DNA from 3 places in the Jeotgalibaca sp. A122 genome. Region 1 is predicted to be linked to each of the others. Evidence: predicted binding sites of a transcription regulator. Region 1 holds the regulator's gene; each other region holds the start of a gene.
What was found. Region 1 encodes Rex, which represses fermentation and respiration genes when NADH is low (regulators of the CRP and FNR family bind a similar motif). Its sites were predicted from a motif close to TTGTGAANTANTTCACAA; they were not measured.

Region 1 (6,416 bases):
TCCCGCTTGGCAGAAAAAGGGCGTTGGTAGCTTGCTTTTGGAATTATTAAAAGTTGTGGCGAAACAGGAAGCTGTTTCCAGCTTAAGTCTTGAAGTACGTATTTCCAACAAAAATGCCCAAAGTCTTTATAAAAAAATGGGTTTTGAAGCTTTGCGTATCAAGAGAAACTACTATCACGGTGATGGCGAAGATGCCGTCGATATGAAATTGGATTTGGATAAAAAATGATGAACCCATTCAATATAAAAGTACTGACGGTAGAAGATGCCGAAACCATTTACCGCATTTGTCTGGATGCCAATGATGGGAAGACGACCTGGAAACCATCCTCATTTGAAGGAGAGTTGGGCAATCGTTATAATGTTTATCTCGGTTACGAAATAGCAGGCACGTTAGTTGGATTTATCGGGTGCAGTTTAATTTTCGATAGTCTGGCAATAAATAACTTTGCGGTTTCTTCTCATTATAAACGGCAAGGTATTGGCGAAAAACTCTTGGATGCCTTATTGGCATATGGGAAAGAAAATGGTGCCGAGAATTTCATTTTGGAAGTCCGTGTATCCAATAAACCAGCCATCGCCTTGTATGAAAAATTTGGCTTCCGGCAAGTCGATCGTCGGAAAAACTACTATGAACAACCAGTGGAAGATGCTTATATTTTCCAGTTAATTAAATGAAAGGGGAAAATGCATGAGCGATACATTGATACTAGCGATTGAGAGCAGCTGTGATGAAACTAGTGCAGCCGTAATCAAAAATGGCTCTGAGATACTCTCTAACATTGTGGCTTCTCAAGTCAAAAGCCATATGCGTTTTGGTGGGGTAGTGCCAGAAGTTGCGAGCCGTCACCATGTAGAACAAATAACCCAAATCATTGCATCCGCCTTAACGGAAGCAGAGGTAGAGATGGCGGATGTGGATGCCATTTCGGTAACAGAAGGGCCTGGTTTGGTGGGCTCTTTATTAATCGGTGTAAGTGCCGCAAAAGCGATGGCTTTTGCGCATAATAAGCCCTTGATTGCGACCAACCACATCGCCGGACATATTTATGCCAATCAACTTTTGGGACCTCTTCAATTTCCTTTGCTGACCCTAGTTGTAAGTGGCGGCCATACAGAATTGATTTACATGCCAGAAGATGGTGTTTTCGAAATTGTTGGGGAAACAAAAGATGATGCTGCAGGTGAGGCGTATGATAAAATTGGTCGTGTTCTGGGCTTACCTTATCCAGGTGGGAAAGTAATGGATGAGATGGCCCATCAAGGAAAGGATGTTTTTAATTTTCCAAGGGCGATGCTGCACGAAGATAATTATGACTTTAGTTTTAGCGGGTTAAAGAGTTCGGTTATTAATACCATACACAATGCGCGCCAAAAAGGTGATGATTTAGACCCTTATGATGTGGCAGCGAGTTTCCAGGCGGCTGTTGTTGATGTATTGGTAGCAAAAACCTTGCGGGCTGCCAAAGAAAAAGATGTAAAACAGCTATTGTTAGCAGGTGGTGTTGCAGCCAATAAGGGATTGCGTACGGCTCTATCTGAAGCGGTCGCCAAAGAACTTCCCGGTGTGGAACTTATTATTCCGCCATTAAGTTTATGTGGTGACAATGCAGCAATGATTGGAGCGGCTGCCTATACGCAATACAAGGCAAAAGAGTTTGCTGCTTTGGATTTGAATGCCAGACCAGGATTATTACTCGAAAATTAAAATAAAAAAACCATTTCAGCATTAGAAATGGTTTTTTTTATCATTCTATTTCTTCAAGCTCTAAATTCTTTTCTTCCCATTCTTGCATAAAAGTATCTTGCTGGTCCTTTAAATCCAGTAACATTTCATTAAATTCCTGTACCTTCTCATGGTCACCGAAAACTTCCGGTAAGGTGAGTTTTTGTTCAACATCATCGATTTTTACTTCTATCTCTTCCAATTGCTTTTCAAGAGTTTCGATTTCACGGTTTAGTTTCCGTTCGATTTTTGCTCTTTCCTTGCTTGCATGGTAGACCGATTTTGTTTGGGGACTTTTTTCTTCACTAGCTGGATTATTTCCATTTTCTTCTTGAGCAAGCAGGGCAGCCAATTCAGCTTCTTCTTGTTTCTTTTCCATATAGTAATCGTAATCACCGATATACAGTTTGCTGCCATCGGCTGAAAGTTCCAGAATACTTGTCGCGATTCGGTTAATGAAATAACGGTCATGCGAAACAAAAACAAGTGTGCCGTTATAATCAATAAGGGCATTTTCCAGTACTTCCTTACTGTCGATGTCCAAGTGGTTGGTAGGCTCATCAAGCATGAGCAAATTGTTTTGTTCAAGTGCTAATTTACATAGAGCAAGGCGCGCTTTCTCTCCCCCACTTAAGGAAGGAATTGTTTTTTCGACATCAGCGCCGGTAAAGAGGAAGCTTCCCAGGATACTCCGCACATCTTTTTCATTCATGGTTGGATGCAGGTCCCAAATTTCGGCCAGAATCGTTTTGTTTTTAGAAAGATTCGTCAACTCTTGATCATAGTATCCGAGGTCTACGTTTGTTCCAAATTTAACGCTTCCCTCTATGAATGGGATTTGATGAATGATTGATTTTAATAAAGTAGATTTACCAATTCCGTTGGGGCCAACTATTCCGATAGCTTGATGTTTACGCAAGTCCAGGCTGATGGGCTTGGCCAAGATGTTGTTGTCATACCCGATAGCCACATCTTCCAGCGTCATCACCACATTACCACTCTCGCGCTTAGTATCAAATGAAAAACGTACTGAACGTTCATCGCCTTTCGGCTTATCCATCCGCTCCATTTTTTCCAAACGTTTTCTGCGGCTTTGGGCCATTTTGGTAGTGGATGCGCGCACCAGATTGCGAGCCACGTAATCTTCTAATTTAGCAATCTCTTCTTGTTGCTTTTCATATTGTTTCATTTCCTGTTCGAGACGGGCCGCTTTTTCTTGTAGATAAAAGGAATAATTCCCTTTGTAATGATGGATTTTGTTTCGGCTGATCTCATAAACACCGGTCGCAATTTTATCAAGGAAATAGCGGTCATGGGAAACAACCAAAAGGGTACCGCGATAGTTCACTAAATAATTTTCCAACCATGCCAATGTATCGATGTCCAAATGGTTGGTAGGCTCATCCAAGATTAAAAGGTCGTTCTTCTCAAGCAGGATCTTAGCCATTGCCAAGCGCGTTTTCTGGCCACCGGATAATTGTGAAATAGGGCGGTCCAAGTCTTCTTCGTAAAACTTAAAACCATGGAGGACGGATCTGATTTCCGATTCGTAACCATAAGCATCTTGCTTATGGATTTCCTGTTGTAGGGAGTCGTACAGTTTAAGTGCCGCTTCCATAGTCACAGGATCATTGATAACCGCTTCATCAGCCAAGCGTGCTGCAGCCTGTTCCGCTTGTTTCATTAACAAAATGACAGGTGCGAAAACGGTTAACATTTCTTCCCAGATTGTTTTATTGGAGTCAACCGCACTATGTTGATCAAGATAGCCGATGGTCACTTCTTTCTTTTTCGCAACGGATCCCGCATCTGTTGGCTCGAGTCCAGCTAATATCTTCAATAACGTTGATTTTCCGGCGCCGTTTCTTCCTACGAGTGCAATACGTTCATTGTCCTGGATAGTAATTTGAATATTCTCAAATAAAACGGTCGGACCGAAGTAACGGGCAAGATTTTGTCCTTGTAAAAGTATCATTCAGTCGTTCCTCAACTTTCTATAGATATGCCTTTTCATTTTATCACAGTTCTGTCATACACCAAAGATACGATATTATGAAAACGTTATGACCTTTGTGAAAGTTACACTATTAATTTTATGAAAGCGATAAAATCAAACTCGAAGTTGAAATAAAATTCACAAAAAATTACAAATTAGAACAAATTAGTGGATTTTTCACTAACGCGTGCTATAATTGCACTATGTAATGATAAGTACAAATAGATTATAACTTATAATTTCACATATATAATTCTAAAGAAAGCGAGAAAAATTATGCCAACTAATAATGACATTCCAAAAGCCACTGCCCGCCGTCTTCCCATCTATCATCGTTACCTTCGCTATTTACATGATGCAGGAAAAACCAGAATATCATCAACCGAATTAAGCGAGGCTGTAAAAGTTGATAGTGCGACCATACGTCGTGATTTCTCCTACTTTGGTGCTCTTGGTAAAAGAGGATACGGTTATGATGTAGAGTATTTGCTGGATTTCTTTAGTAAGACCTTAAACCAGGATCGTTTAACCAATGTTGCTTTAATCGGGGTTGGTAACTTGGGACATGCCTTGTTGAACTATAACTTCCATTTAAGTAATAACGTGCGCATTAGCGCTGCATTCGATGTAAACGAAGAAATTGTTGGCAAAATCGTCAGTGGTGTGCCCGTTTATCCATTGGACGAAATGATTGAACAATTACGTATTCAACAAATTGACGTGGCTATTTTGACAGTTCCACAGCAAGTTGCCCAAAAAGCGGCTAACAATTTGATCGAAGCGGGTGTCAGGGGAATAATGAACTTTACACCTATTCGTTTGTCAGTACCAGAGAACGTTCGCGTTCAAAATGTCGACCTAACCAATGAATTACAAACACTGATTTATTTCTTGGATAATAATATCTCCTAAAAGCACAATGAAAAACGTTGAGACCGAAAGGGTCTCAACGTTTTTTTACTTGTTCACTTGATCTTTAATTTTAAAGTACATAATTAACATTTGGATGCCGGTTACGATGTTGTTTGTCGCGAAAAAGATACTGATCCACGTGAGGAATCCCCATCCAGAGACGTTGATGCTGTCTACAGCGAAATAAATGAAGAGACCGGCGAATGCAAATTTCATAACGATTTGTAAAATGATATTTTTTAAAGTCATAGAATTCCTTTCTTTTTAAACTGTTAGCCCAGGAGTTCTGGGAAAAAGATTGGTAATGAAGCAAATGCATTCATTAAACCATGAGCCAACATAGGTGTAAAAATGTTATTTGTTTTGTAGTATAGATAAGAGAACCAGAGTCCTAAAGTACCATACACAAGCATGTGTCCATCAAAGTGGATAAAAGCAAAAATTAAAGCACTTATGACCGCAGAACCGAATAATCCGACACGGGACATATTTAATTGGGTAAAGACAGCTTTTCGGAAAACAAATTCTTCCATTACTGGTGCGAAAATGGTGATCATAAAAATCAAGAGTGGGTAAGCCGTCGTTAATTCCAGTAAATTCTGAGTGTTAGCTGATTCCGGCGTAACTCCGAAAATAAGCGATTCAATAATGGAAGTGACCGTCTGGATTACAAGCGAACCGATAAAGCCAAGAACGCTCCATCCTATCACTTTCGACATAGGTGCAGAGGGCCGTTTGATAATAGGCGCTTCAGGACTCCATTTTTCTTTATAGTTTACGATAATCATTGCCACTGTTCCGATAAAGGCAAAGAGGATTGTTAAAGTCATGCTCATTTCAATGCGTTGCTCTGTCGGAAATAAAAAGAGAAGAGGAACGGGTAAGAATTGAGCTGCTAAGTATATGAATATTATACGCGTCGCAGTAGTGATTTTTCTTCGCATGTATTTTGTACCTTTCTTATTTGTTATAATACTCCTGTATAAAAGTATATCACAAGAATGAAAAAAATTACTGAATTTGCTTGCATTATCAAAAAAGTTTGATTATGATAGAAAAGTAGGTTAGCACTCTCGGTAATCGAGTGCTAATTAGAAATCAACTTATTTTTGGAGGGATACTTGTGTTAAAACCATTAGGTAATCGCGTCATTATTGAAGTTGCCAAAGAAGAAGAAAAAACTGTTGGTGGCATCGTGTTGCCGTCTTCCGCTAAAGAAAAATCACAAACAGGTGTCGTTATCGCTGCTGGTGACGGTCTTGTAACGGAAAACGGGACAAAAATCGAAATGACTATAAAAGTCGGCGACAATGTATTGTTCGAAAAATACGCTGGAACAGAAATCAAATACGATGGGAAAGATTATTTGGTAGTTAAAGAATCTGACGTCGTAGCAATTGTAGAATAATTTTCAAAATAATTGGATGAGGTGAATTTTAGAAATGGCTAAAGATATTAAATTCTCTGAAGACGCACGAGCAGCGCTATTACGCGGTGTTGATATGTTGGCAAACACTGTAAAAGTAACATTAGGGCCAAAAGGACGTAACGTTGTTTTGGAAAAAGCATACGGTTCTCCGCTTATTACAAATGATGGTGTGACAATTGCCAAAGAAATTGAATTAGAAGATCATTTTGAAAATATGGGAGCAAAACTCGTTTCTGAAGTTGCTTCAAAAACAAACGATATTGCTGGAGATGGCACAACGACTGCAACTGTTTTGACACAAGCCATTGTACGTGAAGGTTTGAAAAACGTTACTGCTGGTGCAAACCCAGTTG
Region 2 (6,416 bases), on a different contig from region 1:
GTAAGGCGCGTCAAACCATGTCAGGTGAAGACCTCGCTTACGTGGAAGAAGATTTACGTTCACCATGTACGCAAGAAATCGCCGTCTTTAGAAGATTTGCTGATATTGTTGCAACGGTAGATGCAGATGTAGTTGTCATTGATACTGCTCCGACCGGGCATACGCTATTGTTACTCGATTCTTCTCAAAGTTATGCGAAAGAAGTAGAACGCTCATCAGGTGAAGTTCCAGAATCAGTGGTGAACTTGCTTCCTGTGTTACAAGACCCTGAACAGACAGAAGTAGTGATGGTGACTTTACCGGAAAACACACCGGTATACGAATCTCTTCGTTTGCGAGACGATTTGGACCGTGCGCAAATAGCTCACACTTGGTGGGTCGTCAATAATAGCATGCTTTCTAGTGGAACTACTAACGACTTACTATTGGCTCGTTCCCAGAATGAACGCGAATGGATTGAGCGGGTTGCTGAAACATCCAACAATCACTTTGCAGTAGTGGAGTGGAGCCCTGTTGAATTAAAAGGAAAAACATTAACAACAATTTTATAATGTTATTAAAAAGGAGGAAGCTCATTGAATTATGAAGAATATGCAAAGGCTATGAAGGCCTTATCTGACCCAAATCGTGTTAAGATATTGGATTTACTTTCTTGTGGTTCGCTTTGCGCGTGTGATGTATTGGAACATTTTGATTTTACCCAACCCACCTTATCGCACCATATCAAAGTATTGGTAGAAGCTGGGTTTGTTACTACAGAAAAAAAAGGCCTGTGGCACAACTATTCAATCAATCAAGAAAATGCTGATGCCTTAATACAAAATACGATGGCCTTGTTACAAAGCACGGAAAGATGTGTGTGCGCAACCGAAAGAACGGTAGAAAGGATGTCAAGTGATGAAAAAGTTAGCACTCTATGAAACAGCCTTATGTTGTAGCACAGGCGTTTGTGGCCCTTCCGTTGATGATAATCTTATCCGGATTACTGCTGTCATGCAGCAAGTCAAGAAAACCGACGGCGTCATGATGGTTCGATATAATTTGGCCCAAAATCCGAATGCTTTCATCCGGAATGAACAAGTGAGACAAATGCTACAGGACAAGGGAGCGGACTGTCTCCCAATCACCGTTGTGGAAGAGCAAATTGTCCACTTCGGGAGCTATCCGACCAACGAAGAAATCGAAGCGTTCTTAGCTATCGAACTCCATGAAGAAGTAAATTAAATAATGAAAAGAGGGTAATAGATGAAAATTATTATTATTGGTTCGGTTGCAGCGGGGACATCAGTGGCTGCCAAGGCACGAAGAAATACAGAAGAAGCTGAAATTGTTGTATACGATCAAGGTAAAGATATCTCCTATTCAGTTTGTGGCATCCCTTACCAAATTGGTGGGGAAGTAGAGACTATTGAACAATTGACGCCACGTAATGTGGCCTGGTTCAAGAAACGTTATGAAGTAGACATCTTCACAGAACACCGCGTAACCCGCGTAGACCATGATAATAAGACGCTTGAAATTACCGATTTAGCGACTGGTGAAACGAAAAAAGATCATTATGATGTGTTGGTGTTGGCTACGGGCGCATCGCCAGTTACACCACCTCCATTTGATCAAAATGAATACGATAATGTTTTCCAAGTACGTAATATCCAGGATAATCGTGATATTTCAGCTTTCCTTTCTTTGAATCAACCAAAAAGAGCCCTTGTAGTGGGGTCTGGCTTTATCGGTTTGGAACTAACTGAGCAGTTGGTACATAAAGGTTTGGAAGTAACGCTTGTTGAAATGCAGAATCAAGTGATGCCCCCGATGGATGCGGACATGGCATTTCGTGTTGAGGAACAGTTAGAAGCTAATGGGGTTCATCTTCTACTTGGCGACACCGTCAAGAGTATTGAAGGCGAAGGTACAGCCAAACGCGTAGTTACTTCAAAAGGCGAAAGTTTGGAAGCAGATGTTGTCTTCCTTTCCGTCGGCGTTCGCCCGAACACAGAACTGGCTAAACAGATTGGTGTGGAAATCGGTGCTACTGGCGCTGTGAAAGTGAATAAAAAAATGCAGACGAATGTTCCTGATGTCTACGCTGTCGGGGATGTAGCAGAAAGTTTCTCTGTTATTACCGGAAACCCGATTTACCGTCCGCTTGGTTCAACGGCGAATAAAATGGGTAGGATTGCTGGGGATGTCATCACAGGTGGCAACTTGGAGCATCGTGGTGTGCTGGGAACAGGGATTTTCCGTATCTTTGATTGGCATGTAGGCCAAACAGGGCTGACTGAAAAAGAAGCAGTCAAAGAAGGCTTTGACTTTGAGGTTCTATACAATATTAAACCGGCTCATGCCGAATATTTAGGTGGTAAGGAAATGACCATCAAAGCATTGGCTGACAAGAAAGACGGACGCATCCTGGGTGCTCAGGTAATTGGTAAGGGCGGCGTGGATAAACGCGTTGATGTGATTGCAACTGCAATTACGTTTGGTGCCAAAGCAGAAGATTTATTCCATCTGGACTTAGCTTATGCACCGCCATTTGCGACAACAAAAGATCCTGTTCTTTATACGGGCATGGCTCTTGATAATGCGTTACACGGCAATCCTTTAATCACGCCTGAAAAATTAATTGAAAAAAGCAATGAAGAAAAGAGCCTTCAAATTATTGATACGCGCTCCAAGAAAGATTTTGAGAAATCGCACGTCGAAGGCGCGGTTCATATTCCTCTGGGAGAGTTACGCCAACGTGCCGATGAGTTGGATAAATCACGTCCGACCGTGACTTATTGCAACAAAGGGGTAACCGGAAATGCAGCGCAAAATGTACTCTTGAACCTTGGCTTTACGGAAGTTTATAACCTTTCCGGTGGAAATAAAAACTATCAAAGTTATATCAAGATGCTAAATAAATAAAAAAAACGCCATCAGCTAAAAAAGCTGATGGCGTCTTTCTATTTACTCTACTTTATCAGGAATAACCTTCATTAACATGATGGTCAAGAATACCATCAAACCAACCAAAATTAGTTTGACCCAATAAATCGGGGCAGCCCAAACGGAAATACCCATTAAAAAATATATGTTAAATAGGATTTGCCATTTCTTGCGACGGGGAATAGATTTTGTTTTGGCATAGTCTGCAACGTAAAAGTTATAAATTTTCGTTTTTTGTAACCAGACATGAAACCGACTGGAGCTATTGGCAAAACAATAACCAGCCAACAACAAAAAGGGCGTTGTCGGTAAGACGGGAATAATCGCCCCAATGCTTCCTAAACCGAAAGAAATGAGTCCTATAGTAAGTAGGAATGTACGTTTAATTGTAATTCACCCTTTTTATGAAAAAAATTGGCGTAACAGGTTCATGGTTAGTGGTGCGATGACGACAGTAACAATACCGGTAATGACAATTGCCAAACTGGACATGGCCCCTTCAACTTCACCGATTTCAATCGCTTTTGAAGTTCCCATTGCATGAGCACCCGCACCCATACCAATACCTTGAGCAACCGGATCATCAATTTTAAATATTTGAAAAAGACGCGGACCAACTAAAGCCCCAAAAATCCCTGTTAAGACAACAAGGGCAACCGTTAGGGAAGCAATCCCCCCGAGTGACTCTGAAATCCCAACCGCAATGGCGGTTGTGATTGATTTTGGCAGCAGGGTTGCAACCATGGTTTGATCAAGTCGGAATAACAAAGCCAAGGTAATAATCAAGAACGAATGAATAAGAACGCCTAAAAAAATACCGGTGATGATCGCAGGATAATATTTTTTCAAATAAATAATGTTTCTCTCCAACCGAATTGCTAAAGCAACCGTAGCTGGCGTAATAAACATGGTCAAAAATTTCCCGCCAATATCAAAGTTCTCGAATGGAATATCGAGTGTCATTAACAGAATGATAATAGTAACAAAACCAAAAAGCAAAGGAGTAAAGATAACGATTGGCCATTTTCTATAGAGTTTGTCCCCAAGTAAGTACATTGCAAATGTCAGCAAAATACCAAATAGAGGTGTAGTCGTTAATAAATCGATCATTCTTTATCACCTCGTGTTTTCAATTTGATAAATTGGACTATTTTTCCAACTGAAACCATCATAATGATGGTCGTAATAAATGTGATAACCAATAATTGCCACCAGTAGTCTGCCAATAGATCGAAATTTGTCATCAAGGCAACTCCGGCAGGTACGAAGAAAAGAGCCATATTTGAAGTAAGCCAATTCCCTACTTCTTCTACTTGTTCCATTTTCAACCATCCGTAATGCAGGACGATGAATAATAAAATCATCCCAATCACACTACCAGGTATAGGAAAGGGTAACAAGGCGGAAATGAACTCCCCGATAAATGAGAACAAGAGAATCCAGAATAACTGTTTGAAAATTTTCATGTGTGCGCCACCCCAAAATTTAATATGTAAATATTATCACAAACTTGATAATAAAGCATTACTTGGTACCGTTTTAAAAATGAACTTTATTTAAAATGTTATAATATGAGAAAATCCCAAGACCTTATAAATAGATTTGGAGTGACTTTAATGAAAAAACTACTACTCATTCTTGTTGGATTATTCCTTGTATTAAGTGGATTATATATTTTTATGCAGCCTCAATCATTTGTCGCTGAGGTTAGGGTTAAAGCCGATTATGAAGCGGTTATGACAGAAGATGTTGCTTATTTATACTTCGGGCGCGATACTTGCTCTTATTGCCGGGAATTCGAGCCGTTGATGAATGAAGCTATCCAAGAAACGGGAACGAAAGTCTATAAATATGATACGGATAAACATAAGAATGACGGTGATTTCCAGGATATTTTGGATGCGAATGAAGTCAAAACAGTTCCCAAACTGGTCCGCTTGGAAAAGGGCGTCGTGACAGACTATGTTGATCACACGCATACGCAAGCGCAGATCACTGCTTTGTTAACAGAAAACTAAAAGAACTCAGAAAAAGCCAAATTAGCTTTTTCTGAGTTCTTTTTGATTACTCATATGCGAAAACACCTTTGAGTAATCACTTCTTGTCCTAAAGTGATTACTCGAGCAGAAAAACCTCGTTGAGTAATCACTTTTTTGGAAAAATGATTACTCGGAGCGCTAAACATGCCCTGAGTAATCACCTTTAAAATCACAACTGACGATATGGTCGTTTACCATTCCGATAGCCTGCATATAGGAATAAATGATGACGGGACCCACGAACTTGAACCCGCGTTTCTTCAAGTCTTTGCTGATTATCTGGGATATTTCCGTTTGAGCAGGAACTTCGGATTCATGTTCCCAGTCATTATTGATTGGTCCTGAAAATGACCAAATGTAGGCGGAAAAGCTACCGAATTCTTCTTGTATGGCCTGAACCGCAAGCGCGTTCGAACGCACGGAGCGTATTTTAAGTTTATTTTTTACGATATCAGAATTTACCCGTATTTCTTCCAAATCAGAATCGGAAAGCTCAGCACATTCTTCAATTGAGAAGTTATGAAAAGCCTCCCGATACGCCTCACGTTTATTAATGATTAATTGCCACGAAAGACCAGCTTGGGCTCCTTCCAAAGTCAGCATCTCAAATAAGTACCGATCATCATGGTTCTCAACACACCATTCGTTATCGTGATAAGCTTGCATGCGTGTATCTTCTCCTGCCCAGCTACAACGTTTTATCATGGAAACACCTCCTTTTACTCGGCACTATAACATAATTGTGGCCTTCGTATCTCATGAAAAACAATAGAAATATAATTCAATAATGATATTAAACTTATTATCATTATAACCGATATAAATAAAGGTACGTAATTAAATATCTGGATAGGAAGTGTTAAAAATTGGAAACTACAGGATTGAAGAAGCGTAGGAATCGGTGAATTAATAATCACAAATAGTTTTAAACAGCCTTAAGATTTGGTGTAACTTACCGATAAAAAAGCTATTGTAAAAAATGGAAAAATAGGAGTGAATCGTTTGGATTTATCAAAGCAAGGGACTAGTAGTGAATTAAAAGAAAAGAAAAAATGGGTTTCTCAACAAAATGGAAAGGTGAATTTAAATCATTCTCTGAGAACAGGAAAGTTTTCATATAATAATTTAAATATCAAGCAACGCTTATTGTTAATATTCTCCATTATTATGCTCTTTATGACGAGCATTGGTCTAAGTAACCTCTATTCCTTCCAAAAGGTTTACAGCGATGTCGATGAAATGGTGGCGGGTGATATCATAACCATGAAAATCTATGACAATGTTAATTATTATTCCGCACGTCGTTTAGCAGCGGTCCGTGGCTACTTTTTAACAAGCAAAAAAAGTTATGTTGATCAAATTGAGAAGTATACCGATTTACTTAATATCGAAATTAATAAGATATTAGGAAAAGGAGTATCTAAAGAAGTCGAAAAGACTTTTGAAGAT
Region 3 (6,416 bases), on a different contig from region 1:
CCAGAAGAATTAAAAGAAATGGGCTCGCAAATTATTTTGAGTAATACTTATCATTTGTGGTTACGCCCAGGGGCTGAACTTGTTGAGGAAGCAGGCGGCTTACATAAATTTATGAATTGGGATCGGGGTATTTTAACGGATTCCGGAGGCTTCCAAGTATTCTCATTAGCTGAAAATCGTAAAATTACAGAAGAAGGTGTTCATTTCCGTAACCATTTAAATGGATCAAAAATGTTCCTTTCTCCAGAAAAAGCGATAGATATCCAAAATAAATTAGGTGCAGATATCATCATGAGTTTTGATGAATGTCCACCCTTTAGTGAAAGCTACGATTATATCAAGGACTCTGTGGCTAGAACGAGTCGTTGGGCAGAGCGTGGTTTAAAAGCACATAATAAAGCTGATAAACAAGGTCTATTCGGCATTATTCAAGGTGCTGGATTTAAGGATCTACGTTTACAGAGTGCAAGCGACTTGGTTTCAATGGACTTCCCAGGCTATTCAATCGGGGGATTGTCTGTTGGGGAAACGAAGCAAGAAATGAATGCAGTTCTTGATTATCTAACGCCAGTTATCCCTTCTAACAAGCCGCGTTATTTGATGGGGGTCGGCGCACCGGATTCATTGATTGACGGCGTCATTCGTGGTATCGATATGTTTGACTGTGTTCTACCGACAAGAATTGCCCGCAATGGTACATGCATGACAAGTCAAGGTCGTCTGGTTGTAAAAAATGCTAAATATGAACGGGACTTCCGTCCGCTAGATGAAAAATGTGACTGCTATACATGTAAAAATTATACACGTGCCTATATTCGACATTTATTCAAAGCTGACGAAATTTTTGGATTGCGTTTGACAACGTATCACAACCTGCATTTCCTGCATAATTTGATGAATAATGTCAGACAAGCAATCATGGATGATAATTTGTTGGAGTTTCGTGAAGCATTCGTCGAAGAGTATGGCTTCAACAAAGAAAATGCTAAACTGTTTTAAAATGTTATGGTATCATTTAAATACGATGATAAAAATGACTAACTAGTGGAGGAATTTTAATAATGGATACAATTGTAATGATAGCTTTTTATGCTTTATTATTTGGTGTTATGTATTTCTTGATGATTCGCCCTCAAAAGAAACAAGCTAAGAAAACACAAGATATGTTGAGCCAAATGAAACATGGCGACCAAGTTGTCACTATTGGTGGCTTGCATGGTACGATTGAGGAAGTAAATACTGCGGAAAACACGGTAACACTTGATTGCGAAGGTATTTTCTTAACTTTTGAGAAAAGAGCAATTGCCCGTATCAAAAAATCTGCACCAACAGCTGCAGAACCGACTGTTGTTCTAGATGAAAACACTGAGGATATCTCGGAATAAATAGTTTTTAGGCAACGTGATGGAGTGAAAGTGGATGGCTGAAGAATCGAAAGATTTTTATGAGGAGTTGCTTCCATGGTTTGAACGTAAGGTATCTGAATTTTCTGTAGAAGGTTATCCAAATATTGAAGCCAGAGATGTTTATCTTTGTTTCAAGAATTTTGTGTGGAAGCACTACGTGCCACAACACTACTACCAACGTGTATTCGATATCATGAAATTCACCGTGAATCAATATTTTGACTTTAAGTCACTAGAAGCACAGGTTTATAAGGTCTCATCTTTGGATGATATTAATTTTGATGAGTTTTTATAAAAAATAAATAAGAAGCGGTTAGGGTTAATGCCTTAATCGCTTCTTTTTGAATTACCGGCATTTTTAAGTGAAATAAGAGGTAAAAAATAAGACTTGAACTATATGTGCACAATTTGTATAGTAATTCACAATATAAAACCACTTAGGAATGTTGTTGTCATTCAAATGAAAACGCGTTCAAATGCTTTTCAATTAAACATGTGATTAAAATCACAATAAAGCATTTACTTGCTATGGTGGGTGTTGTACAATTTACTTGTGAAATGATTATCAAGCGATTAGGGGAGATTATTATGGCTACAGAAGTTGAAGAAAGAATTCAAACTGCAGAAGAAGCAATTGCTATCCTGGCAGCAAAAGGTAAAGAAGCTTTAGCAATAATGGAAAATTTCGATCAAGAACAAGTGGATCATATTGTCCATCAAATGGCAATCGCAGCATTGGACCATCATATGGAATTAGCAAAAATGGCTGTTGAAGAAACAGGCCGTGGAGTTTATGAAGATAAATGCATGAAAAATATATATGCATCTGAAAATATTTGGCATGCAATTAAAAAAAATAAAACAGTAGGAATTATCGAAAATAATGATGTGGATCAATTAATCAGAATTGCTGCACCTTTAGGCGTTATTGCAGGAATTGTACCAACGACAAATCCTACTTCAACGACAATTTTCAAATCATTGATCAGTATGAAAACAAGAAATCCGATTATTTTTTCTTTCCATCCAAGTGCAGAAAAATGCTCGACACGTACTGCAGAAATTTTATATGAAGCTGCATTGAAAGCTGGTGCTCCAGAAGGGTGTATCCAATGGGTAGAAGGAGTTTCAATGGATAAAACAGCTGCTTTGTTACATCACCCTGACATAGCGTGCGTATTGGCAACCGGGGGATCTGCAATGGTAAAAGCAGCCTATTCAACTGGTAAACCCGCACTTGGTGTTGGACCAGGAAATGTTCCAGCTTACTTGGAAAAAACTGCTAACATCAAGAAAGCAGTTAATGATTTAGTTGTCTCAAAAACATTTGATAACGGTATGATTTGCGCTTCTGAACAAGCAGTGATTGTTGATAAAGAAATATATGAAGAAGTAAAAGCCGAATTCAAAAAACGACATGTCTATTTTGTAAAGAAACAAGAGCTTTCTAAGCTTGAAAACGCAATGATGCGCGAAGATATGAGCGGTGTAAACGGTCATGTTGTTGGGATGGCAGCTACAAAAATAGCAGAATTAGCGGGAATTACTGTTCCAGCCGATACTAAAATGTTGATAGCCGAAATAGATGGTGTTGGAGCAGATTATCCATTATCTCGCGAAAAACTTTCTCCTGTTTTAGCAATGCTTAAATCGGACACAACAGAACATGGCTTCCAGTTAGCTAAGCAAATGCTGGACCTTGATGGCTTAGGCCATTCAGCAGCTATTCATACCAGACGTAATGATTTGGTAGAAAATTATGGAAAAGAAATGAAAGCTTGTCGTATTTTGGTTAATTCACCATCTGCTCAAGGGGGCATTGGCGGTCTGTATAACCATAACATCCCTTCGTTAACGCTTGGATGTGGATCATACGGACACAACTCAGTTTCTGGAAATGTGTCATCTTTCGACTTGCTAAACATTAAAACAATTGCTAAAAGGAGAAATAATATGCAATGGATTAAAGTTCCAGATCGTATCTACTTTGAAGAAAATTCTATCCGTTACTTACGTGATATGCGTGACATTGAACGTGTATTCATTGTTTGTGATGACGGTATGATGAAACTTGGATATGTTGACACGGTGTTGGAACAATTGAAACAACGTAACAACAAAGTTGTGTATACTATTTTCTCTGATGTGGAACCAAACCCATCGACTGATACTGTACAACGCGGAACGGAAAAAATGGCAGACTTTGAGCCAGATACGATTATTGCAATCGGTGGTGGTTCCCCAATGGATGCTGCTAAAGCAATGTGGTTATTCTATGAACATCCAGAAAGTAGTTTCTTTGGAGCAAAACAAAAATATCTTGATGTTCGTAAACGTACATATAAAATTGAACCAATGACTAAAGCTAAATTAGTATGTATTCCAACAACTTCCGGTACTGGTTCAGAAGTAACGCCATTTGCGGTTATTACAGATAGCAAAACACACATCAAATACCCATTAGCTGATTATGCTTTAACACCTGATGTGGCAATTGTTGATGCACAATTCGTTTACAGTGTTCCTAAATCAGTTACAGCAGATACAGGAATGGATGTATTAACACATGCAATTGAATCTTATGTCTCAGTATTGGCAAGTGACTATACGAAAGGATTGAGTCTGCAAGCAATCAAACTTGTTTTTGAACATTTACGTCATTCTTATGAGTACGGTGATCAAGAATCGCGTGAAAAAATTCATAACGCATCTACGATAGCTGGTATGGCTTTTGCAAATGCATTCTTGGGAGTTTCACACTCGCTCGCACATAAAATAGGCGGACTTTGGGATCAAATCCATGGTCGTACAAATGCCATCTTGCTACCACATGTTGTTCGTTATAATGCTAAAGAGCCAAGCAAATTAAGTATGTGGGCTAAGTATGAACACTTCCAAGCTGATGAGGATTATGCAACAATCGCACGCTATATCGGTTTGAAAGGTGAAACGACTGAAGAATTAGTTGAAGCGTTAGCGACAGCAATTCATCAACTAGGTGAAGATGTCGGAATTAAGATGAGTTTCAAAGAACAGGGAGTACCTGAAGAATGGTTGCTACGAGATGCAGATAAAATCGCAGAATTAGCGTTCGAAGACCAATGTACGACAGCTAATCCAAAACAACCACTTATTTCTGAATTGCACGACGTTCTAACAGCAGCATACTATGGTGCTGAACTAAAAAAATAATAAAAAAAGGGCTCTATAATAAATGGTGTTGGTGAATCGTAATGATTCGCCAGCACCATTATTGTTTTTAAAGACAAGGTTCTATTATTTATGGTGCTGGCAAAGTATTCTTCTCGGAAATCCCGAAGGACGGTGGGGTTGCTTGTGGCCGTGTCCAGGATGCAATGCGAAAGGAGGGACCGTTGATGCTTCAGCGTCTACGGTCCCTTTGAGGCTTGCAAGCCCGGAGACTACAGGCTCAGGGCGGTCCCACGGCGGTACACAAGCAAACACGCGGGCCGAAGAGCATTTCCTTCACCAACACCAGATAACCAAGAACCAAAAAAAGACAACCTTGTGAGTTATTCCTGAAGTTGTTTTTAAGTTGTATAAAAATCATTTGGTGGTATAATGTAAATATAATTTAGGCGCGCCTAAAAAGGAGGGCGGTTATGACACCGCAAAAAGAAGATTACTTAAAAGTGATTGTGGAGTTAGGGGGAGATGAAAATCTCGTCAATAATAAATTAATCGGAGCAGCTCTTTCAGTTTCGGCGGCATCGGTTACCGAAATGTCATTTAAATTATTAAAAGAAGGCTATATCATTCATGTTCCTTACCAAGGCGTCAAATTAAGCGATAAAGGAATTATCTATGCTAATCAAATGATTCGAAAACATCGGCTTTGGGAAGTATTTTTAGCCAAAAAACTTGGTTTTGGATGGGAAGAAGTTCATGATATGGCAGAAGCTCTGGAACATGTCTCTTCTGATATTTTGATTGATCGTTTGGAAGAGTTTTTGGAATATCCAAGCGTTGATCCACATGGTGGGCTGATTCCAGATCGCGAGGGGAAGGTACCAAACCTTGAAACGTGTTATCTACATGAAATGGAAGCAGGTTGTCGCTTCATGATTATGGAAGTAGATGATGACACACACTTCTTGAAATATCTATCTGATAAAAGGATTAAACTGGGCACTTCTTATCAATTAATAGAAAAAGAACCCTTTGAAGGTTCGATTCATTTCTCAGATGAAGTTGGGGAAGTATTTCAAGTTTCATTCAAGGCGAGCCATAAAGTGATGGTGCAGGAGAAACGGGACTGAAGGTGTTTATAAATGGACTATGGAATTCTCACATTTAAAGAACCTACCAATCAAACGGATAGGAAAATAATCCATGTGGATATGGATGCATTCTACGCTTCGGTTGAAATTCGTGATAATCCTTCTTTGAAGAATAAACCAGTTGTCATTGCACACGATCCCCGTACTAGAGGTGGAAGAGGTGTGGTTACGACAGCGAATTATGAAGCAAGAAAGTATGGCATTCATTCAGCTATGAGCGCGCGGCTTGCTTTAGAGAAATGCCCCCATGCTATCTTTATTTCTCCGCGCATGAATTACTATGCGGAGGTCTCTCAAAAAATTAGAAGTATATATGAGCGTTACACGGATATAATTGAACCGCTCGCTCTTGATGAGGCTTACTTGGATGTTACCCATAACAAATTAAATATGAGAAGTGCGACCATTATTGCCAGGAATATTCAGCGCGATGTCTGGAAAGAAATAGGCCTCACATGTTCAGCGGGTGTTTCATACAATAAGTTCTTGGCCAAAATTGCCTCGGATTTTAAAAAACCAGCTGGGCTAACAGTTATAACCCCTGAAGAAGCGCAAGCGTTCTTGTGGGAACTCCCCATTGGGAAATTCTATGGTGTAGGACAAAAGACCGCAGAAAGACTGGAGCAACTTGAAATCAAGACTGGAAAAAATCTCTATGATTTGCCAGCTAAATTTTTAATTGATGAATTTGGAAAAATGGGTTATAGCC

Region 2: the regulator Rex is predicted to act here: its motif matches at 4,419-4,436, upstream of ACTU7M_RS09540 (CidA/LrgA family protein).
Region 3: the regulator Rex is predicted to act here: its motif matches at 1,900-1,917, upstream of adhE (bifunctional acetaldehyde-CoA/alcohol dehydrogenase).

What each region holds. Positions count from the first base shown of each region.
Region 1 covers NZ_JBQPRB010000004.1:106,416-112,831, reverse strand. The annotation lists gene rimI (ribosomal protein S18-alanine N-acetyltransferase) at 1-229, shown strand, start outside; gene rimI (ribosomal protein S18-alanine N-acetyltransferase) at 229-678, shown strand; gene tsaD (tRNA (adenosine(37)-N6)-threonylcarbamoyltransferase complex transferase subunit TsaD) at 692-1,708, shown strand; gene ACTU7M_RS06050 (ABC-F family ATP-binding cassette domain-containing protein) at 1,749-3,701, opposite strand; gene ACTU7M_RS06045 (redox-sensing transcriptional repressor Rex) at 3,999-4,634, shown strand; gene ACTU7M_RS06040 (YdiK family protein) at 4,680-4,883, opposite strand; gene ACTU7M_RS06035 (lysostaphin resistance A-like protein) at 4,907-5,470, opposite strand; gene groES (co-chaperone GroES) at 5,758-6,042, shown strand; gene groL (chaperonin GroEL) at 6,077-6,416, shown strand, end outside.
Region 2 covers NZ_JBQPRB010000009.1:24,747-31,162, forward strand. The annotation lists gene arsA (arsenical pump-driving ATPase) at 1-551, shown strand, start outside; gene ACTU7M_RS09515 (ArsR/SmtB family transcription factor) at 576-920, shown strand; gene arsD (arsenite efflux transporter metallochaperone ArsD) at 898-1,224, shown strand; gene ACTU7M_RS09525 (FAD-dependent oxidoreductase) at 1,246-2,907, shown strand; gene ACTU7M_RS09530 (YbaN family protein) at 2,950-3,315, opposite strand; gene ACTU7M_RS09535 (LrgB family protein) at 3,331-4,038, opposite strand; gene ACTU7M_RS09540 (CidA/LrgA family protein) at 4,035-4,394, opposite strand; gene ACTU7M_RS09545 (thioredoxin family protein) at 4,545-4,946, shown strand; gene ACTU7M_RS09550 (DNA-3-methyladenine glycosylase I) at 5,106-5,669, opposite strand; gene ACTU7M_RS09555 (methyl-accepting chemotaxis protein) at 5,970-6,416, shown strand, end outside.
Region 3 covers NZ_JBQPRB010000002.1:115,417-121,832, forward strand. The annotation lists gene tgt (tRNA guanosine(34) transglycosylase Tgt) at 1-999, shown strand, start outside; gene yajC (preprotein translocase subunit YajC) at 1,062-1,385, shown strand; gene ACTU7M_RS03225 (post-transcriptional regulator) at 1,420-1,701, shown strand; gene adhE (bifunctional acetaldehyde-CoA/alcohol dehydrogenase) at 1,995-4,598, shown strand; gene ACTU7M_RS03235 (metal-dependent transcriptional regulator) at 5,030-5,686, shown strand; gene dinB (DNA polymerase IV) at 5,699-6,416, shown strand, end outside.